4 regions of the Oerskovia paurometabola genome follow, and region 3 is predicted to be linked to each of the others. Evidence: riboswitches for the same ligand, from Rfam matches in the RefSeq annotation. Region 3 holds a riboswitch; each other region holds the start of a gene.
What was found. Region 3 has a riboswitch for S-adenosylmethionine ahead of JOD48_RS01220 (methylenetetrahydrofolate reductase). Riboswitches for the same ligand answer to the same signal wherever they lie in the genome.

Region 1: another riboswitch for S-adenosylmethionine. It lies ahead of JOD48_RS03005 (rhodanese-like domain-containing protein); the one in region 3 lies ahead of JOD48_RS01220 (methylenetetrahydrofolate reductase).
Region 2: another riboswitch for S-adenosylmethionine. It lies ahead of JOD48_RS13215 (ABC transporter substrate-binding protein); the one in region 3 lies ahead of JOD48_RS01220 (methylenetetrahydrofolate reductase).
Region 4: another riboswitch for S-adenosylmethionine. It lies ahead of JOD48_RS03220 (NADPH-dependent FMN reductase); the one in region 3 lies ahead of JOD48_RS01220 (methylenetetrahydrofolate reductase).

What each region holds. Positions count from the first base shown of each region.
Region 1 is NZ_JAFBBV010000001.1:668,745-676,326, reverse strand. It holds gene JOD48_RS03015 (aminotransferase class V-fold PLP-dependent enzyme) at 1-1,065, opposite strand, end outside; SAM riboswitch class IV at 1,107-1,221, opposite strand; gene JOD48_RS03010 (phosphotransferase enzyme family protein) at 1,302-2,144, opposite strand; SAM riboswitch class I at 2,219-2,311, shown strand; gene JOD48_RS03005 (rhodanese-like domain-containing protein) at 2,318-2,782, shown strand; gene JOD48_RS03000 (O-succinylhomoserine sulfhydrylase) at 2,803-4,062, shown strand; gene JOD48_RS02995 (LLM class flavin-dependent oxidoreductase) at 4,177-5,226, shown strand; gene JOD48_RS02990 (MBL fold metallo-hydrolase) at 5,293-6,087, shown strand; gene JOD48_RS02985 (DUF1345 domain-containing protein) at 6,154-6,825, shown strand; gene JOD48_RS02980 (hypothetical protein) at 6,836-7,117, opposite strand; gene purQ (phosphoribosylformylglycinamidine synthase subunit PurQ) at 7,257-7,582, opposite strand, start outside.
Region 2 is NZ_JAFBBV010000001.1:2,908,991-2,916,572, reverse strand. It holds gene obgE (GTPase ObgE) at 1-1,400, shown strand, start outside; gene proB (glutamate 5-kinase) at 1,650-2,792, shown strand; SAM riboswitch class IV at 2,864-2,975, shown strand; gene JOD48_RS13215 (ABC transporter substrate-binding protein) at 3,266-4,918, shown strand; gene JOD48_RS13210 (ABC transporter permease) at 5,043-5,993, shown strand; gene JOD48_RS13205 (ABC transporter permease) at 6,013-7,008, shown strand; gene JOD48_RS13200 (dipeptide ABC transporter ATP-binding protein) at 7,005-7,582, shown strand, end outside.
Region 3 is NZ_JAFBBV010000001.1:265,098-272,679, reverse strand. It holds gene JOD48_RS01235 (hypothetical protein) at 1-349, shown strand, start outside; gene JOD48_RS01230 (hypothetical protein) at 391-942, shown strand; gene JOD48_RS20020 (outer membrane protein assembly factor BamB family protein) at 1,033-2,463, opposite strand; SAM riboswitch class I at 2,679-2,781, shown strand; gene JOD48_RS01220 (methylenetetrahydrofolate reductase) at 2,894-3,943, shown strand; gene metE (5-methyltetrahydropteroyltriglutamate--homocysteine S-methyltransferase) at 3,964-6,318, shown strand; gene JOD48_RS01210 (hypothetical protein) at 6,467-7,051, shown strand; gene JOD48_RS01205 (hypothetical protein) at 7,141-7,350, opposite strand; gene JOD48_RS01200 (DUF2630 family protein) at 7,453-7,582, opposite strand, start outside.
Region 4 is NZ_JAFBBV010000001.1:721,200-728,781, reverse strand. It holds gene JOD48_RS03240 (ABC transporter permease) at 1-964, opposite strand, end outside; gene JOD48_RS03235 (ABC transporter substrate-binding protein) at 1,011-2,693, opposite strand; gene JOD48_RS03230 (copper homeostasis protein CutC) at 3,009-3,767, opposite strand; gene gdhA (NADP-specific glutamate dehydrogenase) at 3,993-5,330, opposite strand; SAM riboswitch class IV at 5,594-5,703, shown strand; gene JOD48_RS03220 (NADPH-dependent FMN reductase) at 5,724-6,377, shown strand; gene JOD48_RS03215 (flavin reductase family protein) at 6,374-6,940, shown strand; gene JOD48_RS03210 (hypothetical protein) at 7,012-7,428, opposite strand.

The DNA of each region.
Region 1 (7,582 bases), 400 kb from region 3:
CAGCCCCGCGTCGGAACCGTCGACCGAGAACGTCACGACCCCCACGGGGTCGACCGCGTCGGCCCAGGCGCGCACGACGCGTACGCCGTCGATCGCCTCCAGGCCCTCGACGAGGCGGGCCCGCAGCTCGGTCTCGTGCGCGACGAGCACGCCGGGCTCGAGGGCCGCGAGCGCGTCGCACGCGGAGGCGAGCGCGACCGCGCCGATCACGTTGGGCGACCCGGCCTCGTGCCGCGCCGGGGCGCTCTGCCACGTGGTGCCGTCGAGCGTCACGTTGCGCACCGCGCCGCCGCCGGCGAGGTAGGGCGTGCCGGTGTCGAGCCAGTCGCGGCGGCCCACGAGCGCGCCCGCACCGAACGGCGCGTACGTCTTGTGCCCAGAGAACGCGACGTAGTCCACGTCGCTCGCGGCGAGCGAGACGCCGCGGTGCGGGACGAGCTGTGCGCCGTCGAGCAGGACGCGCGCGCCGGCGTCGTGCGCCGCGGCCACGACCTCGGCGAGGGGCAGCGACTCGCCCGTGACGTTCGAGGCCCCCGTGATCGCGACGAGCGCGTACGGGAAGCGCGAGAGCTCGGCGCGCAGGCCCGACAGGGTCTCGGCGACGGTCGCACCGCCGACCAGGACCGTGGCGCCCCCCGTGCGCTGCCAGGGCAGGAGGTTCGCGTGGTGCTCGACGTCGAGGACGAGCACACGCCCCGGCGAGCCGTCGGCCTGGGCCGGGACGCAGCCCGCGAGGAGGTTGAGGGAGTCCGTGGTGTTGCGCGTGACGATCGTGACGTCGTCCTCGCGCGCCCCCACGAACGCGCCGATGGTCTGACGCGCAGCCTCGTAGAGGGCCGTCGACACCTGGGAGAGGTAGCCCGCGCCGCGGTGCACGCTCGCGTACAGCGGCAGGACCTCGGTGACCCGGTCGGCCACGACCTGGAGCGCCGGTGCCGAGGCCGCGACGTCGAGGTTCGCGTACGGGACGCTGCGCCCGTCGACGAGGGGGACCAGGGTGTCGCTGCCCACGACGGGCAGCACGGCACACGAGGTAGGGGCTTCGATGACTGCATGTGCGCTCATGGCACGTCCTCCGGTGGTCGTCGGAGTTCGCCGTGCCGGCCCCTCCGCGCTTGCCCCCCTCCTGATAGAGAGGGACCTGGTCGTCACCCGGGGCACCCCACCGCGGAGGAGGGTTGCCGGCCAGCAAACCGGGGTTTTGCGCTGGCACTCATGACCTGGTGTCCAGGATGGTCGAGGCGCGCGGAGCGTGTCAACCGGTGGGCACAGCGTCTCGGATGATGAGCAGAGGCAACCTGTCAGGTGGGCAGATCCGGCGAATCGGACGCTGTCGCGAGACTCTCGACCCGCTGCGCGTCGGAGCGGTACATGGCCGCGTGCTCCCGGAAGTCGTCGCGTCCGGTCGCGGCCGCACGCTCGTCCGTGAACGCCGCGAGCTCGTCGAGCCGCGCGACCACGACGGTCAGGACCTCCCGGCGCGAGTACGGCATCCCGTACGCGCGGACCAGGGCGTCGAGGCGCGCCAACGGGTCCAGCCGCCCGACGACGTCGCTCCCCTCCGACTCCCCCGCGTCCGCCACGAGGGGCGCGAGCCGGTAGCCGAGGTAGGCCAGGTCCCAGATCCGGGGGCCGGGGCTCGCGGTGTCGAAGTCGATGAGCCCGACCACGGCCCCGTCACGGAAGACCAGGTTGTACGGGGCGACGTCGTTGTGGCACACGACCTCGGCAGGCTCGTGCGGTGCGGTCTGCCAGGTGGGGGCCGCCGGCAGAGCGTCGGGGACGAGGGCGGCGGCGCCTGTGTCGAGGAACCCGACGCTCGCGTCGTGCACGCGCCGCAGCAGCGCGCCCGCGTCCCGGAGCACCGACTCGTCCCAGACCCACGGTGGCAGCGGGTAGTTCCCGACGTCACCGGGGAGGAACGACAGCACCTCGCGCCCCTGCTCGTCCGTCCCGAGCGGCTCCGGCACCTCGGCGACGCCCTGTGCGCGCAGGTGCCGCAGGAGCGCCTGGACCGTGGGCGTCCAGGGCCCTGCGGTGCGGCGGACGGTGTCGCCTCGCCGCACCACGGTCGTCGAGTTCCCACCGGCCAGGGGCTCCTCGGCCTGGTCGGGCGCGCGGTCGGGTTCGGGGAGGTGGCTCATGCGCAGGAACCTAGCCCGACCACCCTGCGAGACACCTGTTCTTTTCCGTGGTCACGGTGGCGTACGATCCGACGCAACCATCCAGAGCGGCTGAGTGACTTGGCACGATGACGCCGCAGCAACCCCCCGGTGACGGGCGAGGGTGCTACCGCCACGACCGATGGAGGATCACCATGAGTGCCCCCGACCGCGCGACCGCTGCCCCGGTCCCCGACGCCCGTCCCGCCGACGGGTACGCCGGCGACATCACGCCCCAGCAGGCGTGGACCCTTCTCCAGAACGACCCGAGCGCCGTCCTCGTGGACGTCCGCACCGACGCCGAGTGGCGCTTCGTCGGGGTCCCCGACCTGTCCTCGACGGGCCGCGCGCCCGTCCTGACCCAGTGGGTCGACGTCGCGGGCCGCCCGAACCCGGCGTTCGTCGCGGAGCTCACCGCGGCCGGGCTGAGCCCTGAGCGTCCGGTCGTCTTCCTGTGCCGCTCGGGAGCCCGCTCGATCGGCGCGGCCAAGGCCGCGACCGCCGCGGGGCTGGGTCCCGCGTACAACGTCCTCGAGGGTTTCGAGGGAGCGCTCGACGGCGCCGGTCACCGTGGTTCCGACGGCTGGCGCGCCGCGGGCCTGCCCTGGACGCAGTCGTGAGCGCCGCGACCGGGGACGGCGTGCTCCGCATCCCCGCCGGCGTCCCGGGCGGCTCGGGTCGTGGCCCCCTCCCCCGTTCGGTCCGTCCCGACACGCTCGCGGTGCGCGGCGGCCACGCCCGCACCAACTTCGAGGAGACGAGCGAGGCGCTCTTCCTCACGCAGGGCTACGTGTACGGGAGCGCCGCGGAGGCCGAGGCCGCGTTCACGGGCGAGGTCGACCGCTTCATCTACTCGCGCTACGGCAACCCGACGGTGCACACGTTCGAGGAGCGGCTGCGCCTCATCGAGGGCGCCGAGGCCTGCTACGCGACCGCGTCGGGCATGTCCGCGGTCTTCACCTCGCTCGCGGCGCTGGTCGGTGCCGGGTCGCGCATCGTCGCGGCCCGCGCGCTGTTCGGCTCGTCGCTCGTGATCTTCGACGAGATCTTCGCCAAGTGGGGCGTGCGCACCGACTACGTCGACGGTCACGTGCTCTCGCAGTGGGAGGAGGCGCTGTCGACCCCCGCGGACGTCGTCTTCTTCGAGACCCCGTCCAACCCCATGCAGGACGTGATCGACGTGCGCCGCGTGAGCGAGCTCGCGCACGCCGCGGGTGCCGTCGTCGTGCTCGACAACGTGTTCGCCACCCCCGTCCTGCAGAAGCCGCTCGAGCTCGGCGCCGACGTCGTCGTGTACTCGGCGACCAAGCACATCGACGGGCAGGGCCGCGTGCTGGGCGGCGCGATCCTGGGTTCCGAGGAGTACGTCAAGGGACCCGTCCAGACCTTCATCCGCAACACGGGCCCCTCTCTCAGCGCGTTCAACGCCTGGGTCCTGGTCAAGGGGCTCGAGACGCTGTCGGTGCGCGTCAAGGCGCAGAACGCCTCGGCCCTCCAGGTCGCGACCGCGCTCGAGGAGCTGCCCGGCGTCACGGCCGTGCGCTACCCGTTCCTCGCCTCGCACCCGCAGGTCGAGCTCGCCAAGGCCCAGCAGAGCGGGGGCGGGACGGTCGTGACGTTCAACCTCGACGTGCCGGGCGCCGACGCCCCGGGCACCGACCCCGAGCTCCTCAAGAAGCGCACGTTCCAGTTCCTCGACGCGCTGCGGGTCGTGGACATCTCCAACAACCTGGGTGACGCCAAGTCGCTCATCACGCACCCCGCGACCACGACGCACCGCAAGCTGGGGCCGGACGGGCGTGCCGCCGTCGGGATCGCGGAGACGACCGTGCGCCTGTCGATCGGCCTCGAGGACCCGCTCGACCTGATCGAGGACGTCGAGCAGGCGCTGCGCCGCTGACCGTCCGGCCGGGTGCGGAGTACGTGTCGCGAAACCTGCCCGACGACGACACGTACTCCGCACCCAGCGGCCGCGCAGGAATACCCCGGCCGTATCCCGGGGTTGCACCAGGCGATGACTACCTCGCCGCGCCTCTCCGTCCTCGACCTCGTCCCCGTCCGCTCGGGACAGTCCTCCGCCCAGGCCATCGCCGCCTCCCTGGACCTCGTGCGCCTCGCCGACCGCCTCGGCTTCACGCGCTACTGGTTCGCCGAGCACCACAACATGCCCGCGGTCGCCGCGTCCGCACCGCCCGTCATGATCTCGGCGGCCGCCGCGGTGACCGAGCGGATCCGCGTCGGGTCGGGCGGCGTCATGCTCCCCAACCACGCGCCGCTCGTCGTCGCGGAGCAGTTCGCGGTCCTGGAGGCCATGGCCCCGGGGCGCGTCGACCTGGGCATCGGGCGCGCGCCCGGCAGCGACCCGGTCGTCACCGCCCTGCTGCGCAGCAGCGGCCCGACGTCCGACGTCGACCGCTTCCCCCAGCACGTCCAGGACATCCGCTCGCTCATGAGTGCCGAGGGCGCCTCGGTCCGCCTCACGACCGGTCAGGTCTACGACGTCCACGCGACTCCGGCCGCCGAGTCGGTGCCGACCGTGTGGTTGCTCGGGTCGAGCGACTACTCCGCGCGCCTGGCCGCCGAGCTCGGCCTGCCGTACGTGTTCGCCAACCACTTCTCGGGCGCCGGCATCGACGAGATCCTCGCCCTCTACCGCGACGGCTACCGCCCGTCGGCCGAGCACCCCGCGCCGGAGACGTTCCTGACGGTCAACGTGTCGGTCGCCCCGACGCTCGACGAGGCACGCGCCCGCGCGCTGCCGCAGGCGCGCATGATGGCCCGCCTGCGCTCGGGGAAGCCGCTGGGCGCCCAGGAGACGGTCGAGGACGCCGCGTCCACGCCGCTCGACGGGCTCACGTCCCAGATGGCCGAGGAGATGCTCGACCGCTGGATCGTCGACGAGCCCCAGGCCGCGGCCCGCCGCGTGCGCGAGCTCGCCTCCCGGCACGGCGTCGACGAGGTCATGGTCGTGCCCGTCGCGGGCTCGCGCGCCGACGAGTCGCTCGACGCGACGCCCGGCCGCACGCAGACGATCGAGCTGCTCGCGGCCGCGCTCGGAGACTGACGCCGAGCCGTGACCCCACCGAGCGACGACCGCACCCGACGGCCCGCCCACGCGGCGCCGTCGGGCGTGCCCGTCCTCGTCACGAGCCAGGCCTCGGTGCTGCTCGCCCCCAACCCTGGACCCATGACGCTCGACGGGACCAGGTCCTACGTCCTGGCCGCGCCCGGGGCGGGCACCCGCGTGGTCGTCGACCCCGGGCCCGACGACGTCGCTCACCTCACGACCCTGGCCGCCGGGCCGCCCGTCGAGCTCGTCCTGATCACGCACCGCCACGCGGACCACACCGCAGGGGCGGCACGCTTCGCCGAGCTCACGGGCGCACCGGTCCGCGCGGCCGACCCCGCGCACTGCCACCCGGCTCGTTCCCGCGACGCAGCGCCGTTGCTCGGCGGCGAGACGATCCACGCGGCCGGCCTGCGGATCGAGGTGCTCGCGACACCCGGGCACACGGGCGACTCGACGAGCTTCCGCCTCCCCGACGACGGCCCGCACGGCAGCGTGCTGACAGGCGACACCGTCCTGGGCCGCGGTACGACCGTCATCGCCGAGCCCGACGGCTCGTTGCGCGACTACCTCGCGAGCCTCGACCTGCTCGAGTCGCTCGGCGCTGCGACCGTGCTGCCCGCGCACGGCCCGCACCTGGACGACCTGTCCGTCGCCGTGCGGTCGTACCGCGAGCACCGGGCCGACCGGCTCGCGCAGGTGCGCACCGCGCTCGGGGACCGGGCGGGCGAGGCGGTGACCGAGGCGCTCGTCGACGACGTGACCGCCTCGGTGTACGGCGACGTCGCCCTCGGCGTGCTCCCCGCGGCGCGCCAGAGCGTCCGGGCGCAGCTCCGGTACCTCGCCGAGGGCGCATAGCGGCGGACGCCGCGGGACGAGCCCGGCCGACGCGCCGGGCCGCGGCGCCGGTGGTTGACTGACCGCGTGATCCCCTCCCGCCCGGACCTGCCCTCGACCCCCGTCCCGCGCGACCGCCTCGGGGCCGGCCCTGCGGTGCGTCTCGCGGTCGGGCTGCTCGTCGGGGCGGGCGTCGGGTTCTGGTTCGGCTCGCAGGGATACCCGCGCTTCGCATTCCTCGCGGGGTGGAGCGTCGCGGCCCTGCTGTTCATCGCGTGGACGTGGCTCGTCATCGCCCCCATGGACGCCCGGGTCACGGCGAGCCATGCCACACGCGAGGAGCCCTCGCGCCGGGTGACGCACCTGTTCATCCTGGCGGCGTCGGTCGTGAGCCTCGTGGGGGTCGCGCTCCTGCTGCTCGCGTCGCCCGACGACAAGCGGGCCCAGGCGCTCACCGCGGTGTTCGCCGTGGGGAGCATCGCGATCTCGTGGGCCGCCGTCCACACCCTGTTCGGCCTGGCCTACGCACGCCAGTACTACACGGGCACCGACGGCGGCATCGACTTCAACCAGGCCGAGCCGCCCCGGTACCTCGACTTCATGTACGTCGCGTTCACGGTCGGGATGAGCTTCGCGATCTCCGACACCAACGTGACGTCGGGCGAGATCCGGCGCACCACGCTGGGCCACGCCCTGCTGTCCTACCTGTTCGGGACCGTGATCATCGGCGCCGTCGTCAACCTGGTCGCGGGGCTCTGACCCCGCCGTCTCACCGGCTCCGGCGCGTCACGACGCTCGACACGAGCGCGGCGACCGCCGCCACGGACATGACCAGGAAGAGCGCGAGAGCTACCCGCAGCGGCGTGTACGCGATGCGCTCGGTCATCTCGCCCGCCGGGCCGAACCAACCCCAGTCCGCGACCACGGCCTCGATGCGCGAGCCGATCGCCCCTACCCGACCCGGCGCCGCGCCGAGCATACCGGTCACCCACGCGACGCAGTCGATCATCAGGGCGCCGAACACGGAGGAACCGGACAAGAGGGTGAGCACCGGACCAGGGTAACGGGTCGGGCGGCGGGGAGGCGGGTGATATCCGTCCCCGAGGACGCCACTGCCCGACGGCGCCGCTCACCTCGGGAGGTGAGCGCCACCGTCGGGCAGTGCGCGTGTCGCGCGGGGCGACGGGCTCTCAGGCCTGGACGAGCGTGCTCAGCACCGAGGTGAAGAAGCCCAGCCCGTCCGTGCCCGCGCGCGGGCCGGACTCGTTCGCGGGGCCGAACCCGGCCTCGACCGCGTGCTCGGGGTGCGGCATGAGGCCCACGACGTTGCCCGCCGCGTTCGAGATGCCCGCGATGTTGCGGCGCGACCCGTTGGGGTTCCAGCCGTCGTAGCGGAAGACGACGCGGCCCTCGGCCTCGAGCTCGTCGAGCGTGCGCTCGTCGGCGACGAACTGGCCGTCCTGGTTCTTGAGCGGCACCGTGATGCGCTGGCCCGCGGTGTAGTCACGCGTCCAGG
Region 2 (7,582 bases), 2.6 Mb from region 3:
ACGGTGGGACCGTGCGGATCGTCGTCGACTCCCAGACCACGACGCTCCTCGAGTTCCACCACTCGCCGCACCGCCACGCGACCTCCGGTACCCAGGGCATGGGTGACCACCGCGCCGGCGCCAACGGCGGGGACCTGATCCTGCGCGTGCCCGACGGCACCGTGATCAAGGACACCGACGGCAACGTCCTGGCCGACCTCGTCGGCGAGGGCGCCGAGTACGTCGCCGCCGCAGGTGGCCGCGGCGGCCTCGGCAACGCCGCGCTCGCCTCCCAGCGCCGCAAGGCCCCGGGCTTCGCGCTGCTCGGCGAGCCCGGCGAGGAGGCCGACTTCGTCCTCGAGGTCAAGTCGATCGCCGACGTCGCGCTCGTCGGGTTCCCGAGCGCGGGCAAGTCCTCGCTCGTCGCCGCGATCTCCGCAGCCCGGCCCAAGATCGCCGACTACCCGTTCACGACCCTCGTGCCCAACCTGGGCGTGGTCCAGGCGGGCGACTCGCGCTACACCGTCGCCGACGTCCCCGGCCTCATCCCCGGCGCGAGCCAGGGCAAGGGGCTCGGCCTCGAGTTCCTGCGCCACATCGAGCGCACCGCCGTGATCGTGCACGTGCTCGACTGCGCGACGCTCGAGCCCGATCGTGACCCGATCTCCGACCTCGAGGCCCTCGAGGCCGAGCTCGACGCCTACGCGGGCGACCTCGACATCGAGGGGGCCCGCCTCCCGCTCAACGAGCGTCCGCGCCTCGTGGTGCTCAACAAGATCGACGTCCCCGAGGCCCGCGAGCTCGCCGAGCTCGTGCGCCCCGACCTCGAGGCCCGCGGCCTGCGCGTCTTCGAGATCTCGACCGCGAGCCACGAGGGCCTGCGTCCCCTGACGTTCGCGCTCGCCGAGCTCGTCGACCAGGCCCGCCGCGAGGCCCCGGCCCCCGCCCCGGCGCGCACGATCCTGCGCCCCAAGGCCGTCGACGACGCGGGCTTCACCGTGACCCGCAAGGGTGGTGCCGAGACCGGCTTCTACTACGAGGTCCGTGGCTCCAAGCCCGAGCGCTGGGTCCGCCAGACCGACTTCTCGAACGACGAGGCCGTGGGCTACCTCGCGGACCGCCTCGCACGCCTGGGGGTCGAGGAGAAGCTCTTCAAGGCCGGCGCCGTCGCGGGCGACGAGGTGCGCATCGGCTCCGACAAGAACGCGGTCGTGTTCGACTGGGAGCCCACGCTCATCACGGGCGCCGAGCACCTCGGCGGCCCCCGCGGCTCCGACCTGCGCCTCGAGGACACCTCGCGCCCCACGCGTACCGACAAGCGCCGCGAGTACACCGAGCGCATGGACGCCAAGGCCGAGGCCCGCGCCGAGCTCTGGACCGAGCGCGAGTCCGGCCACTGGACGGACCCCGACCAGGACTGACCTCCCGCGCGGGTCGACGAGCGTCGTCGACCGCACGTCCGCCCGCAGGGCGGGTACGGCCCCTCGGGTCGTGCCCGCCCTGCGGCGTCCCCGGGGGTCTCGACCCCGCCGCCCGGGCGGGGCGGGCGCCCAGGGGGAGCGTCGTCGTCGGGCCCGGGCCGGCGGCATGCCGCCCACGCCGTCCCACCGTGAGGTGTCACACGGTGAAACGGCGCCCCGTCCGAGCGCCCGGCGCGGGATGATGAGGCCGTGAATGCGCTCTCCGCACGCTCCCAGGTCGCCACGGCCCACCGGGTCGTCGTCAAGATCGGCTCCTCGTCCCTCACCGGACCGGACGGGCACCTCAGCGTCCCGGCCCTGCACGCGCTCGTCGACGTGATCGCGGCCCGCCACGCGGCGGGCGGGCAGGTCGTGCTCGTGACGTCGGGGGCGATCGCCGCGGGGATCGGTCCGCTGGGCCTGAGCGCGCGACCGCGCGACCTCGCGACGGCCCAGGCCGCGGCCTCGGTGGGGCAGGGGCTCCTGGTCGCCCGCTACGCCCAGGCGTTCGCCGAGTACGGCATCCGCGTGGGCCAGGTGCTCCTCACGGCCGAGGACACCATCCGCCGCGGGCACTACCGCAACGCGCAGCGCTCGCTCGAGCGGCTCCTGGACCTGGGCATCGTGCCGGTCGTCAACGAGAACGACGCGGTCGCGACCGACGAGATCCGCTTCGGGGACAACGACCGTCTCGCGGCCCTGGTCTCGCACCTGGTGCGCGCCGACGCGATGGTCCTGCTGACCGACGTCGACGGCCTGTACGACGGCCCGCCCTCGCGCCCGGGCACGCAGCGCATCCGCGAGGTCCGGTCCGCCCTCGACCTCGAAGGCATCGAGGTCACGGGCCGGGGCAGCTCGATCGGGACCGGCGGCATGCTCACCAAGCTCGAGTCGGTGCGCATCGCGACGGGCTCGGGCATCCCGGTCGTCCTGACCAAGGCCGCGCACGCCGAGGGCGCGCTCGCGGGGCACGAGGTGGGGACCTGGTTCGCCGTGACGGGCAAGCGCACCACGCGCCGGCGCCTGTGGCTCGCGCACGCGGCCCGCACGCGCGGACGACTCGAGCTCGACGAGGGAGCGGTCGCCGCGGTCCTGGGCGGACGCGCGTCGCTGCTGCCCGCGGGCGTGGTCGGCGTCACGGGAGACTTCGACGCGGGCGACCCCGTCGAGCTCGTCGCCCCCGACGGGCGCGTGATCGCGCGCGGCCTCGTCGCGTTCGACTCGAGCGACATCCCGGACCTGCTCGGCCGTTCGACGCACGAGCTGCGCGACAAGCTCGGCGAGGGGTACGACCGCGAGATCGTGCACCGCGACGACCTCGTGCTCGTGGGGCGCAAGCGCAAGGCGTCCTGAGTCGTCTCACGGGGTGGGACGGTCTGCTCACCCCTTGACTCGGTGGCCTCGGGCGGCTTTCCTGTGCGGCAGGTGAAGAGCGCCAGCGCCAAGACCCGGCTCGCTGGCCAGCAACCCTTCGACGTGACGGGGTGCTCCGGGTGGTACCTGACCGCGACCCGTCGGGCGCGGTAAGCACACGGAGGAACGGGCGATGCGCGCACTCGGAACGCAACAGGGGCTCGACGGCAGGGGTGTCCGCTGCCTCGACGCGGGGACCCTCGTGCTCTGTTGTCGCTGACACGCGGCTGAACCCTCGCCGCTCCTGACGTGCGGCCGACATCCCGTCCCACCCTCGCCGTCCCCTGACGGCCCCCACCGCCGCTCACCGTGAGCCCGGCGTCGATCCGACGCACCCACGGTCCGTCGGCGACCCCTCAGCGCCCCGGCCGTGCCGGACCGACGGCGCGCACGACCGAAGGAGCACTGCTCGCATGTCCCTCTCGACCTGGCCCTCGGGGCCCGGCGGCCGCACGGCCCCGTCCCGCCGCGCGCTCGTCGCGGCCTCCCTCGCCGCGACGGCGCTCCTGCTCGGGGCGTGCGGCTCCGGTGGCGGCAGCACCGCGGACGGCGCGTCCCCCGGCCCGACGGCGGAGCCCGTCCCGGGCGGCAACCTCACCTTCGCGGTCACGGTCGACTCGCACTGCATCGACCCCCAGCAGGTCGGGAACAACGACGCGATCGCCTCGGCCCGCCAGACCGTGGCCTCGCTCACCGCGCAGGACCCGGACACGGGAGAGATCCTGCCGTGGCTCGCGGAGAGCTGGGAGGTCGACGCGGACGCCACGAGCTTCACGTTCGCGCTCCGTGAGGGGCCGACGTTCGCCGACGGCACGCCGATCGACGCGGCCGCGGTCAAGACGAACTTCGACAAGATCGTCGAGCTCGGCGCGGCGGCCTCCCTCGGCTCTGCCTACCTCGTCGGGTACGAGGGAACCACGGTCGTGGACCCCCGCACCGTGCGGGTCGACTTCTCGGCACCCAGCGCGCAGTTCCTCCAGGCGTCCTCGACGTTCTCGCTCGGACTGCTCTCGCCCGCTTCCGCCGCGCTCAGCGTCGAGGACCGGTGCGCCGGGAAGTTCGTGGGCTCCGGGCCGTTCGCGGTGAGGTCCTACACGTTCGACCAGGAGGTCGTGCTCGAGAAGGTCGCCGGCTACGACTGGGCCTCCGGGGCCGACGACCACACCGGGGAGGCGTACCTCGACACCGTGACCGTGAAGTTCGTGCCCGAGGCCAGCGTGCGTACCGGCAGCCTGCTCTCGGGCCAGATCGACGCGACCGCGGCCATCAGCACGGTCGACCTGCCGCAGTTCGACGGCAACGGCTTCTGGCTCGCGTACCGGGCGAACCCGGGCGTCGTCTTCAACCTCTTCCCCAACGAGTCGCGACCGCTCGCCGCCGACCCGGCGGTGCGGCAGGCGATCAGCAAGGGCATCGACCGCGAGGAGATCGCCGCGACCCTGCTGACCCCGCAGGACGAGCCTGCGACGAGCGTGCTGTCGCACTCGACCCCGCTGTGGGCCGACGTCTCGGACGACCTCGCGTACGACCCGGACGGTGCGGAGGCGCTCCTCGACGACGCCGGCTGGGTCGAGGGCGCCGACGGTGTGCGGGTCAAGGACGGTCAGCGGCTGTCCACCACGGTCACGTTCTGGCAGGTGGCCGAGCCGCTCGAGCTCGTCCAGCAGCAGCTCGCGAAGATCGGCGTGGACCTCCAGCTCAAGCAGGTCACGGTCGCCGAGTCCACCGAGCTCAAGAAGTCCGGGGACTTCGACTTCGACTACTACAACCTGACGCGCTCGGACCCCGACGTGCTGCGCACGATCTTCTCGGCCAACGCGCGCAACATCAACAAGCGGGCACCCGAGGAGGTCGACGACCTGCTCGACCGCTCGGCCGCGTCGACGGACCCGGCCGAGCGGCAGGAGCTCGTGACCCAGGCTGCGCGTCTCCTGGTCCAGCAGGGGCATGCGATCCCGGTCTACGAGCTCTCGACGACGATCGCGGCGGCCGACACGGTCCAGGGCCTGGGCTTCGAGGCGTCGACCCGCCTCGACTTCTACGGCGCCTGGGTCCAGCAGGACTGAGCAGCGGCTCGGCGGGACGCGTCGCGAGCGTCCCGCCGGGCCGGCGCTCCCGCCACCGATCCGACCACCTGCGCGTCACGACCCGCGTCACCATCCGCACGTCACCACCCGAGAGGAGCCGACCATGGGCCGGTACATCGCCCGCCGCCTGGGGCAGGGAGGCTTCGTCCTCTGGGCGGCCTTCACGATCTCCTTCTTCCTGCTCTACGTCCTGCCGAGCGACGCGGCCTCGATCAAGGCGGCCGGAGCCGACGGCGACCTCTCGGACCCCGAGCTCGTCGCGCGCCTGCGTGCCGAGCAAGGGCTCGACCGCCCCGTCCTGGTCCAGTACGCGCACGGCCTGTGGGGAGCGCTGCACCTGGACTTCGGGCGCTCGTTCTCCTCGGGGGCGCCCGCCACCAAGCTCCTGGCCGAGGCGCTGCCGCCCACGCTCCAGCTCACGGCCCTGGCCCTCGGGCTCGCGCTCGTCGGCGGAGCCGCGCTCGCGCTCGCGAGCACCTTCCCGCGCGCCCGCTGGCTCCGGCACGCGCTCGCGTCGCTGCCGGCCCTGGGCATCTCGTTGCCGACGTTCTGGGTGGGGCTGCTCCTGCTCCAGTGGTTCTCGTTCGAGCTGCGGCTGTTCCCCGCCATGGGCAACGAGGGGTTCGAGAGCCTCGTCCTGCCGGCGTGCACGCTCGCGATCCCCGCGAGCGCCGCGTTCGCGCAGGTCCTCTCGCGCAGCCTGCGCCAGACCCTGGCTGAGCCCTACGTCGAGACCGCTCGGGCCAAGGGCGCGGGGCGTGCGCGCGTGCACTTCGGTCACGCCCTGCGCAACGCGTCCATCCCGGCGCTCACGGTGCTCGGCGTGACGGTCGGGGGACTCCTGGCCGGTGCGGTCGTGACCGAGACGGTCTTCTCCCGGGCCGGGGTCGGTCGCCTGACGGTGACCGCGGTCAACCAGCAGGACGTGCCCGTGGTCCAGGCCATCGTGGTCTTCTCGGCCCTGGTCTTCGTCGTCGTGACCCTGCTGGTGGACCTGCTCTACCCCGTGCTCGACCCCCGGATCACGACCCGCCAGCCCTCCGCCGCGGCGTGAGGGCACGGAGGAGGACATCATGACCGCACGACTCGACACCTACACCGTCCCGGAGACCTTGTCCCCGGACGCTCCCGCGCCGGACGGGCCGGCCCCGCTCGACGGGTCCGACGCGCGGCCGTCCTTCACCGACCCGGCCCCGCTCGACGCCACGGACCGCCGCGTCAGGGGAGCGTGGTCGTCGCTGCGCGCGCTCGGCCGGGCAGGGATCGCGGTGCTGCGCCGCCCCGGCCTGCTGCTCGCGGTGCTGTTCCTGCTGCTCGTGGTCGCGTGGGCGCTCGCACCGGGCGTCTTCGCGTCCCAGGACCCGATCACGGGGGTCCCGGCGGACCGCCTGCAGGCGCCGAGCGGCGAGCACCTGTTCGGCACCGACCACCTGGGGCGCGACGTGTACGCCCGGGTCGTGCACGGCTCGTGGCTCTCGCTGAGCGCGACCGTGATCGCGGTCGCGCTGGGGCTGTCGGTCGGCTCGTTGCTGGGCCTGCTCGCGGGCTTCTTGCGGGGGTGGGTCGACGACGTCGTGGGGAGGGTGGTCGACGTGCTGCTCGCGGTGCCGAGCCTGCTGCTCTCGCTCGCGATCATCACGGTGCTGGGGTTCGGCACGGTCAAGGTGGCGATCGCGGTCGGCATCACGACGATCGCGGCGTTCGCGCGCGTCATGCGTGCGGAGGCTCTGCGGACGTCGTCGACGACGTACGTCGAGGCCGCCCGTGCGTCGGGCGTGCGCTGGTACACGGTGCTGCGACGTCACGTCCTGCCCAACTCGGCGGGCCCCGTGGTGGCGCTGACCGCGCTCGAGCTGGGGTCGTCCGTCCTCGCGATCTCGGCCCTGAGCTTCCTGGGCTACGGGGCCGCGCCCCCGACCCCGGAATGGGGTGCGCTGGTGTCCGGCGGGCGCGACTACCTCGCCGCCGCGTGGTGGCTCACGACGCTGCCGGGGCTCGTGATCGTCGCGGTCGTGCTGTCGGCCAACCGCGTCTCCCGCTCGCTCGAGAAGGACGGAGAGGACCGATGAGCGTCCCCGTGCCCGACGACGTCCTGCTGGACGTCCGGGATCTCCACGTCGGCTACCGCACGACGACGGGAGGTGACGCGCCCGCCGTCGACGGGGTCTCGCTCCAGGTCCATGCGGGCGAGGTCGTGGCGCTGGTGGGGGAGTCGGGGTCCGGCAAGAGCACCACGGCCCACGCGGTCATCAACCTGCTGCCGCGCGGGGGCCGCCGTACGTCGGGCACGATCCGGTTCGGCGGGCAGGACCTGACCGGGCTGAGCGAGGGCGAGTGGCGCGAGGTCCGCGGGCGCAGGATCGGCCTGGTGCCGCAGGACCCGACCGTCTCGCTCAACCCGGTCCAGCGCGTGGGCGACCAGGTCGCCGAGGTCCTCGTGATCCACGGGCTCGCACGTCGTCGCGAGGCGCGCAGGCGCGCGGTCGACCTCCTGGAGAAGGCGGGCCTCGACGACCCGGCCGCTCGCGCCCGGCAGTACCCGTCGCAGCTCTCGGGCGGCATGCGCCAGCGCGTCCTCATCGCGATCGCGATCGCCGCCGGGCCCGACCTCGTGATCGCCGACGAGCCGACGAGCGCGCTCGA
Region 3 (7,582 bases):
GACCTCGACGAAAGGGGGCGGCATCACCACTCTCGGGTTCCTCGAGACCTGGCCCGACGACGTACCGGACCTGGTCGACGAGGTCGTCGGCCGGGCGTTGATCATCACCGAGGCGCTCCACGCCCGGCGCGTGCTGGCCCGCCGCCGGGACGTCATCGTCCCGGCGGTCCGCGAGAGCGTCCTGCGCCGTCTCGACGGGGCCGACGACTTCGACGTCCGGCGGCTCGCCGAGCTGCTCGACCACCTCGCCGACGAGGAAGGGCTCCGCGCGCTCGTCGCGATCGCGCGACAGAGCGACGATCCCGACATCCTGGAGGCCGTGGACGACTACGACCCGGACCGGTCGTGACGACGATCTCGACGGCGTCGCACCCCTTGGACGGAGACGACATGACGAGTACCGAAGGCACCGCCTCCCCCTCGACGTCCAGCGACGCCCCGGCGCAGGGAGCGCAGAACGCCGACGCCTCGGGAGCCACGGACGACGACGCGCTCTGGGCGGACGTCGTGGCGGCGACGCGAGAGCTGGCGCGGGTGGGCCACGAGTTCAGACAGCACGCGCAGGATCGCCCGGGCGTGCTCTCCCGAGCACTGCGCGCGCGCAGCTGGGACACGGTCGCGGCCCTCGGCTTCCTCGACAACCTGGGGGACGACGTGCCTCGACTGCTCGACGACCTCATCGAGGTGACCTTGGACGACGGCTTCGGGCTCAAGGCTCGATGCGTCATCGACGAATGGAGCTACACGGTCGGTCGACAGGTGCGCGAGAAGGTCCTGAGCCGCCTCGAAGCGGCAGGTTCGCTCGACGTCCAGCGGCTCGCCGAGCTGCTCCTCCACCTCCGAGACGTGGAAGGCCTCCGGCTGCTCGTCGCGCGAGCGCGACAGAGCGACGATCCCTCCGTCCGAGAGGTCGCCGACGACTACGATCCGGACCGGTCGTGATGCCCCCGGCAACGCCGACACCACGGGAGCGAAGGACGCCGCCGCGCGCGGGTCGGGTACGGCGTGGCCATGTCGCCCTCCCCCACGCCGTCAGCCGAACGCCGTGACCTGGGCTTCGTCGATCCTCAGCAGCCGACCTCCCCCAGCGGCCAGCTCGTACGGGTTCCCGGTGTGCTCCTGGGTCCATCGCACGTCGCCCGTCGCCAGGTCGAGTGCGGTGACCGAGCTCGTGCCGGGCGCGGTGGGGACGACGAGGAGCGCGGAGAAACCGTCGGTGAACGTGCCGGTCACGCGGTACGACACCGCACCGGACGCGGGGTCGGCCGCCCGCCGCCACCGTTCCTCACCCGTCGTGGCGTCCAGGGCGACCGTCTCCCGGTCGACCGTCTGCACCATCACGACGTCCGCGCCGCGGACGAGCACCTGACGCGCGGCGACCGGTGCGGTCCAGGCGGTCGTGCCGTCCCTGTGGACGGCGAGGAGCGCCTCCCCCTGGTCGAGCAGGACGAGGTGAGGCGCCAGGAGGTCGCGGGCACCTTCCCCGAGCACGAGCCCCTCGTTCGTCCAGAGCACCGTGCCGTCGGCCGAGACGGCTTCGACAGGTCCCGCGACGGCCGTCCCCGACGAGCGGAGGTAGGACCCGTTGCCCAGGGCGATGACCTGCACCATCCCCGGTGGTTCGTCGACGACCTGCCCCCCAGGCGTCAGGTAGGACAGGACGCCACATCCGTGGACCGCCACCGTCCCCGACCGGTAGACCGCACGGACGGCATCACCTTCCGTCGCGCACAGGGGGTCCTGCGCGTCCTCCCTCACGGTCAGCCGTCGCTCCCACGCCGCCGTGCCCGTCCGGACGTCGACGGACCGGACCACGACCCCCGTCTCGTCTCTGGCGGCCTGGAGCACCGTCCCGCCGGGACCGGCGACCGCCTCGCCCCGGCGTGGGTCCATCTCTACCTCGGCCACCACCGCACCGTCGACGCTCACGAGTCGGGCCGCGGTGGCCTCCTTCCCCTGGCCCAGGCACACGAAGGCCGACACCTCCGCCGTTCCCTCGACGCGCACCTGGTCGGCGGCGCAGACCTGCCGGGTCAGGTCGTCCAGCCGCCAGCGCTCGTCGCCCGACCCGAGGTCGTACCCGACGGTCCCGGAGCGCCCCGGGATCACCAGCAGGTCCCCCACGGTGAACGGCTCGCCCTCGTCGCGGTCGACGCTCCACTCGGCATGCGGCGCGTAGGTGAGGTCGAAGATCCTGTCCTCGGACGAGCGGAGCGTCTGGAGCGCGTCGTCCTGGGCCGCCCCGTCGCGCGTCACGACGACCGCGGCCGCCACCCCGAGCGTTCCGAGACCGACGGCGAGGCCGACCAGACGGGCGGCGCGACGCCGTCGTGCCGTACGGGTGAGGGGGCGTCGCGTCCGCTCCCGACGAGTCGGCTCCGGGACGCCCGAGCCCGGGTCGACACCCTCGGACGAGTCGTCGAGCACGAACGAGACCTGCTGCTGGCTGCGTCGGCGAGGCACGCCCGGAGCATAGCGGCGACGTCGGGGAGGATCGCCCGGCGGTCCGGGCGGGCGCCGACAGGCGTACGTTGGAAGGGCGACCGCAGGGACCGACGAAGGGATCTGCGACCGCGTGGACGGACGCCGGAGCGGGGCCGAGGAACCACTCCGGACCCCTCCGTCTCACGCTTCGAGCAGATATTGGCTCAGATCATGGATTCCCCCTACGATCGTCAACACCATCCAGAGCGGTCGAGAGTCCTGGCTCGTTGACACCGCAGCAACCCCCCAACGGAAGCCTCTCGCGGGTACGGGTGCTACAGCCAGGTTCGATGGAGCGATTCATGACCGAGGCATCTTTCCGCGCACCCCTGCACCGCACCGGGGTCCCCCGCGCCAGCCGTCCGGCCGCCCTGGCCACCACCAGCACGACCCTCCTGACGGCCGCCCGATGAGCATCGTCGACCTGGGGCACTTCGGGCACGAGGCACCGCGGCCCACGGTGTCGTTCGAGCTCATGCCCCCGCGCCGCCCCGACGCCGCGCCCAAGTTCTGGGAGACGGCCCGCCGCCTCGTCGCGACCTCGCCCGACTTCGTGTCGGTCACCTACGGCGCGGCCGGCACGGACCGCGAGACCTCGCGCCGCGTCATCAGCCAGCTCCTGCACGGCACGCCCGTGCTGCCCATCGCGCACCTGACCTGCGTGGGCGCCTCGCGCGAGGACGTCGAGGACGTCATCACGGACTTCCTCGACGCGGGCGTGCGCAGCTTCCTCGCCCTGCGCGGGGACCCTCCGCGCGACCAGCCCGACTGGCGCCCCGCCGAGGACGGCGTGCGGTCGAGCACCGAGCTCGTGGCCCTGCTGCGCGAGGTCGAGGCCGCACGCTGCGCCGCGAGCCCGAGCGTCGCGCTGCGCGGCGCGGCCCGCCCCCTGACCATCGCGGTCGCGACGTTCCCCGACGGCAACCTCGCCGCGGGCACGAGCCGCACCCAGGAGGTGCGCCGCCTCTGGCAGAAGCAGCAGGCCGGAGCGGACTTCGCGATCACGCAGCTCTTCTACGAGGCGTCCTCCTACATCGACTTCGTGGCCGAGGCGCGCGCCGCGGGCGTGACCATCCCGATCCTCGCGGGCCTCCTGCCCATGACGGACCCGGCCCGCCTCGCGCGTGTCGAGGAGCTCACGGGCGTCCCCGCGCCGCGCCGCGTCGTCGAGGCCCTCGAGGCGGAGCCGGACCCGGACGCGCGCCACGCGCTGGGCATCCGGCACTCGGTCGAGCTCGCGCGCCAGGTCCTCGCGGCCGGCGCGCCCGGCCTCCACATCTACACCTTCAACAAGCACCAAGCCGCTCTAGACCTGCTCGAGGGAGTCGACCTCGGCGGTGGGGCAGCGGGGGACGCCAGCGGCGTCTCGTCCCGCACCCCCGACCTGGCCAGCGGGCCGTGGGTCTCCGGCACTCCCCTTCCCTCCGCCGAGCCTGCCCTGGGCAGCTCCTCGGTCTGACCAGTTCAGAGGTATTCACCATGAGTGCACCCACGTTCCCCTCCGGTTCCGTCCTCGGCTACCCCCGCATCGGCCCGCGCCGCGAGCTCAAGAAGGCCGTCGAGTCCTTCTGGGCCGGCAGGACCACGGCCGACGAGCTCGAGGCCACGGCCTCGGCGCTGCGCGTCGCGGCCGCCCAGCGTCTCGTCGACCTGGGCCTCGACGCCTCGTCGGGCGCCGTGCCCGGCTCGTTCTCCTACTACGACCAGGTGCTCGACGTCGTCGCTCTCCTCGGGGCGGTCCCGTCGCGCTTCGCGTCGCTCACCGACGAGAAGGGCGCGCTGGACCTCGCGGGCTACTTCACGGTCGCGCGCGGCGCCGGCGAGGACGCCCCGCTCGAGATGACCAAGTGGTTCGACACGAACTACCACTACCTGGTCCCCGAGGTCAGCGAGTCCACGCCGTTCCGCTTCGCGGACGACCGCGTCGTGCGCCAGTTCGTCGAGGCCAAGGACGCGGGCGTCGTGACCCGGCCCGTCGTCGTCGGGCCCGTGACGTTCCTCGCGCTGTCCAAGGCCGCCGACGACAGCGCGCCCGGCTTCAGCCCGCTCTCGCGCCTCGCGGACGTCCTGCCCGTGTACGTCGAGCTGCTGCGCGCCCTGGCCGCGGCCGGTGCACCGTGGGTGCAGCTCGACGAGCCGGCGCTCGTGTCCGACTCGATCGACGTGCCGGCCGCCGAGGTCCACGCCGCGGTCACCGAGGCGTACCGCGTGCTCGCGACCGAGCTCGCGGTGGGCACCGAGCGCCCCGCGATCCTCGTGGGCGCGCCGTTCGGCGGGCTCCAGGGTGAGCACGACGGCCTCGCGCTCCTGGCCGCGACCGACGTCGAGGCGATCTCCCTCGACCTCGTCAAGGGAGCGGTCCCGGCGAGCCCCATCGCGGGCCTCGCGGACAAGACCCTCGTCGCGGGCGTGATCGACGGCCACAACATCTGGCGCGCCGACCTCGCGGCGAAGCTCGCGCTCGTCGACGACCTGTCCGGCCTGGGCGCCGGCGCCGTCACGGTCGGCACGTCGACCTCGCTCCTGCACGTCCCGCACGACGTCGAGGACGAGAACTGGACGAACGGCTCGATCGACGCCCGCCTGCGTGACTGGCTCGCGTTCGCGGACCAGAAGGTCGGCGAGGTCGCGATCCTCGCCCGGGCGCTGACCGAGGGTCGTGACGCGGTCGCCGAGCAGATCGAGGCGGCCCGCGCCGCGGTGGCCTCGCGCGCGGTGGCGAGCGGCGTCGTCGTGCCTGCGGTGCGCGAGCGCGCCGCAGCCCTGACCGAGGGCGACTTCTCGCGCGGCGACTACGCCGAGCGCGCAGCCGCCCAGCAGGCCAAGCTGAACCTCCCGCTGCTGCCGACCACGACGATCGGGTCGTTCCCGCAGACCCCGGAGATCCGCCGGGCGCGTGCGCTCAACGTCAAGGGCGAGCTGTCCGACGCGGACTACACGGCCGCGATGCAGGACGAGATCCGTCGCGTCGTCGAGCTCCAGGAGCAGATCGGCCTGGACGTCCTGGTGCACGGCGAGCCCGAGCGCAACGACATGGTCCAGTACTTCGCGGAGAACCTCGACGGGTTCGCGGTCACGGCGAACGGCTGGGTCCAGTCCTACGGCTCGCGCTGCGTGCGCCCGCCGGTCCTGTGGGGCGACGTCACGCGTCCGGCGCCGATCACGGTCGACTGGTCGACGTTCACGGCCTCGCTCACCGAGAAGCCGGTCAAGGGCATGCTGACCGGTCCGGTCACGATCCTCGCGTGGTCGTTCGTGCGCGACGACCAGCCGCTCGGCGACACCGCGAACCAGGTGGGCCTGGCCCTGCGCGACGAGATCGCGGACCTCGAGGCGGCCGGGATCGGGATCATCCAGGTCGACGAGCCCGCGCTGCGCGAGCTCCTGCCGCTGCGCAAGGCCGACCAGGCCGCGTACCTCGACTGGTCGGTGAGCTCGTTCCGCCTCGCGACCGCGGGCGTCGAGGCCGAGACGCAGATCCACACGCACCTGTGCTACTCGGAGTTCGGCGAGGTGATCGGCGCGATCGACGGCCTCGACGCCGACGTGACCTCGGTCGAGGCCGCGCGCTCGCGCATGGAGATCGTGCCCGAGCTCGCCGAGGCCGGCTACGGGCGCGGGATCGGCCCGGGCGTGTACGACATCCACTCGCCGCGCGTCCCGTCGACCGAGGAGGTCACCGACCTGCTCGAGCTCGCGGTGAAGTCGATCGACTCGCGCCTGGTGTGGGTCAACCCTGACTGCGGCCTCAAGACGCGTCGCTACGAGGAGACCGTGGCCTCGCTCGAGAACCTCGTCGCCGCGACGAACGCGGTGCGCGCCCAGCTCGGCTGATGCGCGAGACACCCCGGGGGCGGTGGGCTCAGGTCCGCCGCCCCCCGGGGTAGTTCTCCCCGTTCCCCCGACGAAGATCTACCAGTAGCATCGGCGCGCACGTCGTCGCTCCACCATGGGGCGAGACAACCGTCCCGATGGGGGAACCATGCACGCCGCAGCACCCGCTCCGACCACGACCGACCTGCCGCTCTGGGTGGACGGGCGCAAGAAGATGCGCCTGACCGCCGCCGTCTCCCCGTTCCTGGCCGCGGTGCTGCTCACGGTCATCGCGTTCCTGCGGTTCGGCGACGAGGAGAGCTTCGTGCTGTTCCTCGTCATCGCGCTCGTCGCGGTGCTCGCGATCATCCTGCCGTTCCTCGTCTACTGGGTGCGCGAGGCCAAGCCCGTCGCGGTCGACCTCGCGGCCCGGACGCTGCGCATCGGCGACGGTCCGGCGCGTCCCTTCGCGGACGTCACGTACGCGTACACGCGGATCGAGCAGGGCTCCCTCACGCTGCGCTTCGGGTTCTCGGAGACCGACCGCACCGCGATCCTGCGCAACCTCACGCAGGTCGTGAGCTTCCGCCTGCCCGAGGCCGACGCGCGCGCCCTCATGGAGGTCTTCGCGGGCTCGAGCCTGCCCGAGGAGAGCGTGGCCACGAAGGCGTTCATGGCGCAGAAGGTCCTGCTCGGCAAGGCCGACGCGATCGAGGTCGTGGCGGCGCTCGCACAGCTCCCCCGCATCGCCTGACGGCCGCAAGCCACCGATGACGAGAGGGGCCCCGCACCGTGCGGTGCGGGGCCCCTCTCGTCGTGCGCCGGCCGTGCGGCCGGGCGTCGTCAGCGGTCGCGGCCCGCCATCGGGATGAAGCAGCCGAGGGTGACCATGAGGAGACCGGCGGAGAAGATCAGCGCGTGGTTGGACTCGACCGTGAAGGCCCACCCGAAGGCGACCATCCCGCCCACGAACAGGACCATCGCCACGAGGAAGCGGGCGACGGCCCCGGCTCGCTCGGTGGCCTCGTTGCGCTGCGTCGTCTGGCTGCTCATGCTCTTCGCTCCGTACTGGTCGTGTCGTGGGGTCACGCGTGGTTCCCGCGGGCCGCGGGAGAGGTCTGCCCGACGACGGCACGCACGCGAGGCGTCAGGCCGTCAGTCCAGGTAGTGCTCCACCGTACCGGCATCCCGGATCGACGCGGCATCCGGATCGCTGCCGAACTCGCGGGCGGCGTCGCGCTGGCGCAGCAGGTCCCAGCACTGGTCGAGCTCGGTCTCGATCGCG
Region 4 (7,582 bases), 460 kb from region 3:
TGCCGTTGATCAGGTCCATGAGGAAGTTCGCGGCAAGCACCACGACGGTGATCACCAGGAACGCTCCCTGCATGAGGGCGTAGTCCTTGGCCTGGACCGCCGTGAAGAGCAGCTTGCCGATCCCGGGGTAGCTGAACGCCTGCTCCATGACCACGGACCCTGCGACGACGAAGCCCAGCGCGATGCCGAACCCTGTGACCGACGGCAGGACCGCGTTGCGGGTCGCGTAGGTCGTGGCGACGCGCATGGGGCGCAGCCCCTTGGCCTCGGCCGTGGTGACGTAGTCCTCGGCGAGGGTGGACACCATCATGTTGCGCATCCCGAGGAGCCACCCGCCCATCGCGGACAGGACGATCGTGATGGCGGGCAGGGTGCCGTGGTAGATCACGCTGCCGATGAACTCCCACGACCACTCGGGGCCGTTGTCGAACATGAAGATGTCGTAGGCACCGACGATGGGGAACCAGCCCAGCGACACCGAGAAGACCGAGATCAAGACCAGAGCGAGCCAGAAGTAGGGCACGGCCTGGAGGAAGGTCGACGCGGGGATGATGTGGTCGACCCAGGTCCCGCGCTTCCACCCGACCCAGGCGCCGCCACCGACGCCCAGGAGGAAGGCGATGATCGTCGCCAGCCCGACGAGGCCCACCGTCCAGGGGAGGGCCTCGCCGATCAGCTGGTCGACGGTTGCCGGGAAGTAGACCACCGAGGTACCGAAGTCACCCTTGAAGAGGTTCCCCCAGTAGGCGAGGTACTGGTCCCAGAGCGATGCGTCGTCACTGCCGAAGAGGAGATCGATGCTGTTGAGCATCCCAGGAGTCAGTTCGCCATTCCTCCGCAGAAGCGTATCGATGTAGATCTGCTTCGGGTCACCGGGTATGGCCCGGGGAAGAATGAAGTTGAGTGAGACGGCGGCCCAGAGGGTGACCACGTAGAACGTGATCCGCCGTGCGAAATACCTCATGCGATGGACTCCTCGTGGCTCCGAGCTCCTCTTCGGCAGTACGACATCAGCTGTTGGACTCGAGCTGCGAGAGGATGACGCCGTTGCTGATGGTGGCCCACGACGGCGGGAACGCGTACATGTCACCCTCGGCGGGCCAGCCCGTGTAGTCCTTCGTGTTGACGAACGACATGGTCGGGTTCACGACCAGCGCGATGTACGGGAGGTCACGGACGATCTCCTTCTGGACCGTGGCGTACGCCTCCTTCTTGGCCTCTTCGTCGTTCGTGGCGGCGGCTGCGGCCACCGCGTCGTCGACGAGCGGGTTCGAGTAGCGCGGGAAGTTGAAGCGGCCGGCCTCGATCGTCTCGCCCACCGGCGTCGTGTACTCGGTCGTGAGCCACTGGCGGTAGATCGCGAACGGGTCGTCGAGCGAGGTGCCCGTGATGCCGCTGATCATCATCTGGTAGTTGCCGGCGGTCCGGGCGTCGGACATCTCCTGCTGCGTGATCTTCACGTGGTTGATCTGGACGCCCGCGTCGATCCCCTGCTGAGCGATCAGGTCGCCCGCGGCGTTGTGGTCGCTCCAGCCCTCGACGGAGATGAGCTCGACGACGAGCTTCTGGCCGTCCTTCTCGTAGATGCCGTCGGCACCCTTGGTGTAGCCGGCGCCCGTGAGGACCTTGTCGGCCTCCGCGACGTTGGCCTCCTGCGGGCTCTCCTTCTCGATGTCCGGCGAGATCCACCGGTCGTCGCGACCGACGAGCGCGAGCGAGGGCGACGCCACCGCTGCGTGCCCCGAGAACGCCTTGTCGTTGATCTCGCCACGGTCGATCAGCAGGTTGACCGCCTCACGGACCGCGAGGTCCGTCTGGGGGCCCACGCAGCCGAGCGCGGCGTTCATGCAGGACATGATCGTCGTCGGGTCCTGCGGGGTGTTGAGGAGGGAGAGCTGCCCCTTGCCCGTGATGGGCTCCGGGTCGGCGACGAACATCGTCGTCCAGTCGATCTTGCCCGTGGCCAGGAGGTCCTGGGCGCTCTGGTTCTTGTCGAGGGCCAGGTAGCGGACCTTCTTGAGCTTGGGCGCCTCGCCCCAGTAGTCCTCGTTGGCCACGACGGTGTACGTCGCGTCCGAGATGGTGTCGAGGATGTAGGGGCCGGTGCCGACCGGCTTGTCGTTCGTGAACGTGATCTTGTCGGCGACGCCCTCGTAGATGTGCTCGGGCACCATGAGCGTCGTGCCGAGGATCTGGACGGCGGCCGTGAACTGTGCGCCGTTGAACGTCAGCTTGACCGTCGAGTCGTCGACCTTCTCGGCCGCGCTGAGGTAGTCACGCTTGGCGGTCTCGTTGGTGTACGAGAAGATGACGTCCTCGACCGTGAACGGCTCGCCGTCGGTCCACTTGACGCCCTCGCGGATCTTGATGGTGAGCTCGGTGCCGTCCTCGGACCACTCGTAGGACTCGCCGAGGCGCGGCGTCGGGTCGCCGGCCTCTGCCCGGTTGTAGAAGAAGAGCGGCTCGTAGATCCCGCCGTTGGTCACGTGCAGGGGGTTCGGGGCGTAGGGGTTGAAGTTCGCGACCATGGGGGTCTGCGTCCCGGCCCACACGTTCAGGACACGGCTGCTCTCGCCGCCGCCCCCCTCGTTCTTCTCGCCCCCGGAGCTGGAGCAACCGGCCGCGAACATCGTCACACCGGTCACCAGGGCAACCGCCGTGAGCAGGCGCTTGCGCGCCACGCTTCGAATCATCATTGGTCCTTTCGAGTCGTCAACGCGTCGTCACGCTGATCGGCCGCTCGCCACCGTGCGAGCTCGTGGCAGGAACACTAACGAATCCCGGACGGGGTTCCGACCAATACAACAGGAAAGTTACCTAAATGAAATCTCGCCGACTCCGGAGCACCCCGGAACCGCTAGATCCTGCGGATTCGAGCCGAGGCGCCCCACCGACGATCGGTGCGCAGTGCACAACGGAACCGTCCTGCGGGGACGCTCGTCGGTCGGGTGGCCGCCGTGGGAACGCTCCGACGACGACCTCTCCCAGCGCCCTCCTGAGTGGTGGCCCTAGAGGCGCGCGAGAGCCTCGTCGACCGCGTCCCGCGCCGCGCGGGCGACAGCCGGGTCGGTGACCTCGTAGCCGGCCCCGCCCCCGCCGCCGGGGCCGCCGTCGTCGGACAGCGTGCGCTTGGCCGAGAGGTGGACCGCGTCCACCCCCGCGTCGACGAGCGCGGCGACGTCCTGCGGGCGCACTCCACCGCCCGCCTGGACCTGCACGCGCCCCGCGGAGTGGCGCGCCATCTCCCGCAGCCGGTCGACCCCGTCGATGCTGCTCGGAGCGCCGCCCGAGGTCAGGACGCGGGAGACGCCCAGGCCCGCAAGGAGGTCGAGCGCCGCCGTCACGTCCTCGACGACGTCGATCGCCCGGTGGAACGTCACCTCGCGCCCGTCCGCCGCCTCGACGAGAGCGCGCACCGCGTCGGAGTCGACGAGCCCGTCGGCGGTGAGCGCACCGATCACGACCCCGGACGCCCCCGCGACCACCGCCGCGCGCACGTCGCGCACCTGCACGTCGACCTCTGCCGCAGTGAACACGAAGCCGCCCGGGCGCGGCCGGATCAGGGGGTGCACCTCGACGGGCGCGGCGTCCCCCGCCACCTCGAGGGCCGCAGCGACCGCCGCCTCGACGAGCCCGATGCTCGGCGTCAGCCCGCCCGTCGCCCCGAGCGCCGCGCACAGCTCGACGCGCTGGGCGCCGACCTCCGCCGCGACCCGCACGCCGTCGGTGTCCTGGACTGCGATCTCGAGGGCGACCTCGCGTGCCATGTGGGGATGCTCCTTGGGTCAGGGGTCGGCACGCCGCAGCGCACCCGGTGTCAGCGGTCAGCGTAGACCCGACGGGACCGCGCGCGCTCTGCCGTCAGGGGCCGCTCCCCTCGCCACGGCGTCGAGCCCCCGGAACGCCGACGGGAGCGGCGTCCTGCGCACGCCGTGAGGCGCACGGAGGACGACGCTCCCGTCGGTCGGTAGGGCCCCAAGGGCTCAGGTCGGTCAGATGACGCCCAGCGAGATCATCGCGTCGGCGACCTTGGTGAAGCCCGCGATGTTCGCACCCAGGACGTAGTTGCCCGGCGTCCCGTACTCGTCGGCGGTCTCCTCGCAGCGCGCGTGGATGCCCGCCATGATGTGCGCGAGGCGCTCCTCGGTGTACTCGAACGTCCACGCGTCGCGCGAGGCGTTCTGCTGCATCTCGAGGGCCGAGGTCGCGACGCCGCCGGCGTTCGCGGCCTTGCCGGGTGCGAACAGCACGCCGGCGTCCTGCAGGAGCGCGACGGCGCCCGGGGTCGTGGGCATGTTGGCGCCCTCCGCGACCGCGAGGACGCCGTTCGCGACGAGCTGCTTGGCGTCCTGCTCGGTCAGCTCGTTCTGGGTGGCGCACGGCAGCGCGACCGTCGCGGGGACGTCCCAGATGCTGCCGCCCGTCACGAGGCGCGCGCCGGGGCGGCGCTCGACGTAGTCGGCCACGCGCCCGCGCTCGACCTCCTTGATCTGGCGGAGCAGGTCGACGTCCACGCCTGCCTCGTCCACCACGTAGCCCGAGGAGTCGGAGAAGGACACGACGTTCGCACCGAGCTGCTGGGCCTTCTGGATCGCGTAGGTCGCGACGTTCCCCGATCCGGAGACGACGACGCGCTGGCCGTCGAAGCTCTGGCCCTTGGTACGCAGCATGTGGTCCGCGAAGAACACCGTGCCGTAGCCCGTGGCCTCGGTCCGCACGAGCGACCCGCCCCAGCTGATGCCCTTGCCCGTGAGGACGCCGGACTCGTAGCGGTTCGTGATGCGCTTGTACTGGCCGAACAGGTAGCCGATCTCGCGGCCTCCCACGCCGATGTCCCCCGCAGGGACGTCGGTGTACTCGCCGATGTGGCGGTAGAGCTCGGTCATGAAGGACTGGCAGAAGCGCATGACCTCGCCGTCGGACTTGCCGCGCGGGTCGAAGTCCGAGCCGCCCTTGCCGCCGCCGATGGGCATGCCCGTGAGGGAGTTCTTGAAGATCTGCTCGAACCCGAGGAACTTGACGATTCCCAGGTACACCGACGGGTGGAAGCGCAGACCGCCCTTGAACGGGCCGAGGGCCGAGTTGAACTCGACGCGGAAACCGCGGTTGATCTGGACGTGGTTCTGGTCGTCGACCCACGGCACGCGGAAGATGATCTGGCGCTCGGGCTCGCAGATGCGCTCGAGCACGGCCGCGTCGACGTACTGGGGGTTCTTCTGGAGCACCGGCCCGAGCGAGTCGAAGACCTCGCGAACTGCCTGGTGGAACTCGACCTCACCAGGGTTGCGGGCGAGGACCTCGTCGAAGACGGACTGCAGACGACTATCCATGGAGTGCTCCTCGGCAGGGCGGGCTTTGAACCGCACCAGGTTACGTACTCGTAAACAGCGCCGTACTCCCGTCCCACTCTGGGAGACGCCGGGCTCACGACCTGGGACGTTGCTCATGCCCGGGGCAACAGTTCGATCTGCCTGCGTCGGTCGACACCGTGCGACGTGCCAGAGCACGCGGCACGAAACCTCCGTCCACCCCGTGAGAATTCTCGACCGGATCGGTGCAGAAAGCCCCCCACGGGTCTATACCCCTGTCCAGAGGTCACGAGCACCAGCGCGAAGCCCCGGCTCGCTGGTCAGCAACCCCTTCACGACGGGGTGCTCCGGGAGATGACCCGGCCGCGCCGGCACGACGCGGCAAGCGTGCAGCACGACGACAGTGAGGAAGCGATGACCCAGCACCCTGCAGCCCCCCGCCCCACGCAGACCGACCACCCGCGACCGGCCCTGGTCACCCTGGTCGGCAACCCCCGTCCCGGTTCGCGGACCCTGGCCGCCGCCCTGACGGTCGCGGCCCGGGTCGCCGACCACCTGGGCCTGGCCGCGGCCGACGTGAACGGGCCTGACGTGAACGGGCCCGACCAGGCCACGATCGACCTCGCCGAGATCGCGACCGAGATCCTCGCCCCCGAGCACCCGCGCGCCGACGCCGCGCGGGAGACCGCCGCGGGCGCCGCGGTCCTGGTCGTCGCGACGCCCGTCTACAAGGGCTCGTACACCGGCCTCCTCAAGGCGTTCCTCGACCTCTACGGCCCGGACGGGCTGGCCGGCGTCGTGGCCGTCCCGGTCGTGGTGTCGGGCAACCCCGCGCACGCTCTCGCGGGCGAGGTGCACCTGCGCCCGCTCCTCGTCGAGCTCGGCGCGACGGTCCCCGCACGCACGCTGACCCTCCTGGACTCCCGGCTGGGCGAGGCCGACCTCACGAGCGCCGTCGACGCCTGGCTCGGCCACGCGGGAGGTCCCCTGCTGCGGGCGGCGGGCGACGCCGTCAGGCAGGAGACCACCCACCGGACCGCCCCCGAGCTCGCCGAGGTGACCCGATGACCGCCGAACCCACGACCCGCTCCGACGTCGCGCGCCTCGCCGGGCTCGAGGCCCTGCTCCACGAGCAGGACGAGCCGCAGCTCAGCGCCGACGCCTACAAGGCGGTGTTCCGGCAGCACCCCGCGGGCGTCGCGGTGATCGCGCTCGAGCACGAGGGCCGGCCCGTGGGCTTCACGGCGACGTCGGTCATCTCGGTCTCGGCCGCGCCGCCGCTGCTCGCGTTCTCGCTCGCGTCGACGTCGTCGTCGTGGCCCGCGATCTCCGCGGCCCGCACGGTCACGGTCAACTTCCTCAGCGCCGACCAGGACGACGTGTCCGCGCGGTTCGCGACGAGCGGGATCGACCGCTTCGCAGCCGGCGGGTGGGCTCCTCTCGCGTCCGGGGAGCCCGTGATCGACGGCGCGCTGTCCTGGGTGCGCGGCCGCATCATCCAGCGCACGCCCGTGGGCGACAGCTACCTGGTCTCGCTGCGCGCGCTCGCGTCGGGGACCCGGGCGGACGCCACGCCGCTCGTCTACCACGACCGGTCCTACCACCGGATCGGGGACCACTCGGCCCTCTGAGGCCCACGATCTGGGTGAGGGGCCCGACGGCGGAGCGCGCCGCCGTCGGGCCCCTCACCCGTGCCGCCTGGCTACCAGGTCCACCCGCGCGCGCTGAGCTCGAGCTCCTCGCGCAGCCGCTCGTCCTCGTCGCTGCGCAGGCCCGCGCGCAGCGGGTCGGCCACGACGTCGAGGCCGCTGAGCCGGCACGCCTCGCGCAGCAGCGCGTCGTACGCGCCCTGCGCGGCGAGGTAGTGGTGGGCGCGGGCGTAGACGTCCGGGTCGGCCTCGACCGCGCGCAGCTCGTCGGCGAGCCGCCCGAGGCGGATCTGGAGAGCGAGCGCGACGAGAGGATCGGGAGCCCGACGGCGCCGCTCGCGCAGGGTGGTCCGGTGCGGTCCGGGTGGCGGGAGGGCATCGGTGGAAGGCCGGTCGACGCGCATCGTGGACCAGGCGATGGCGGCGACCAGGGCCGCGCCCACCGCTCCGGAGACCACGAGGAGCCACATCGTCGGAGCCTTCTTCCGTGCCCGTGCCCGGCGCACGCGAGGGCCCGCCGGACACTTCCAGCCTAGGCCGAGCGGGAACGCTCCGCCAGGGTGCCGGTCGTGCCCGGCCGGCCCGCGGTCGGCCTCTGCCTGGCGTCCCTCGCCCGCTCCCCAG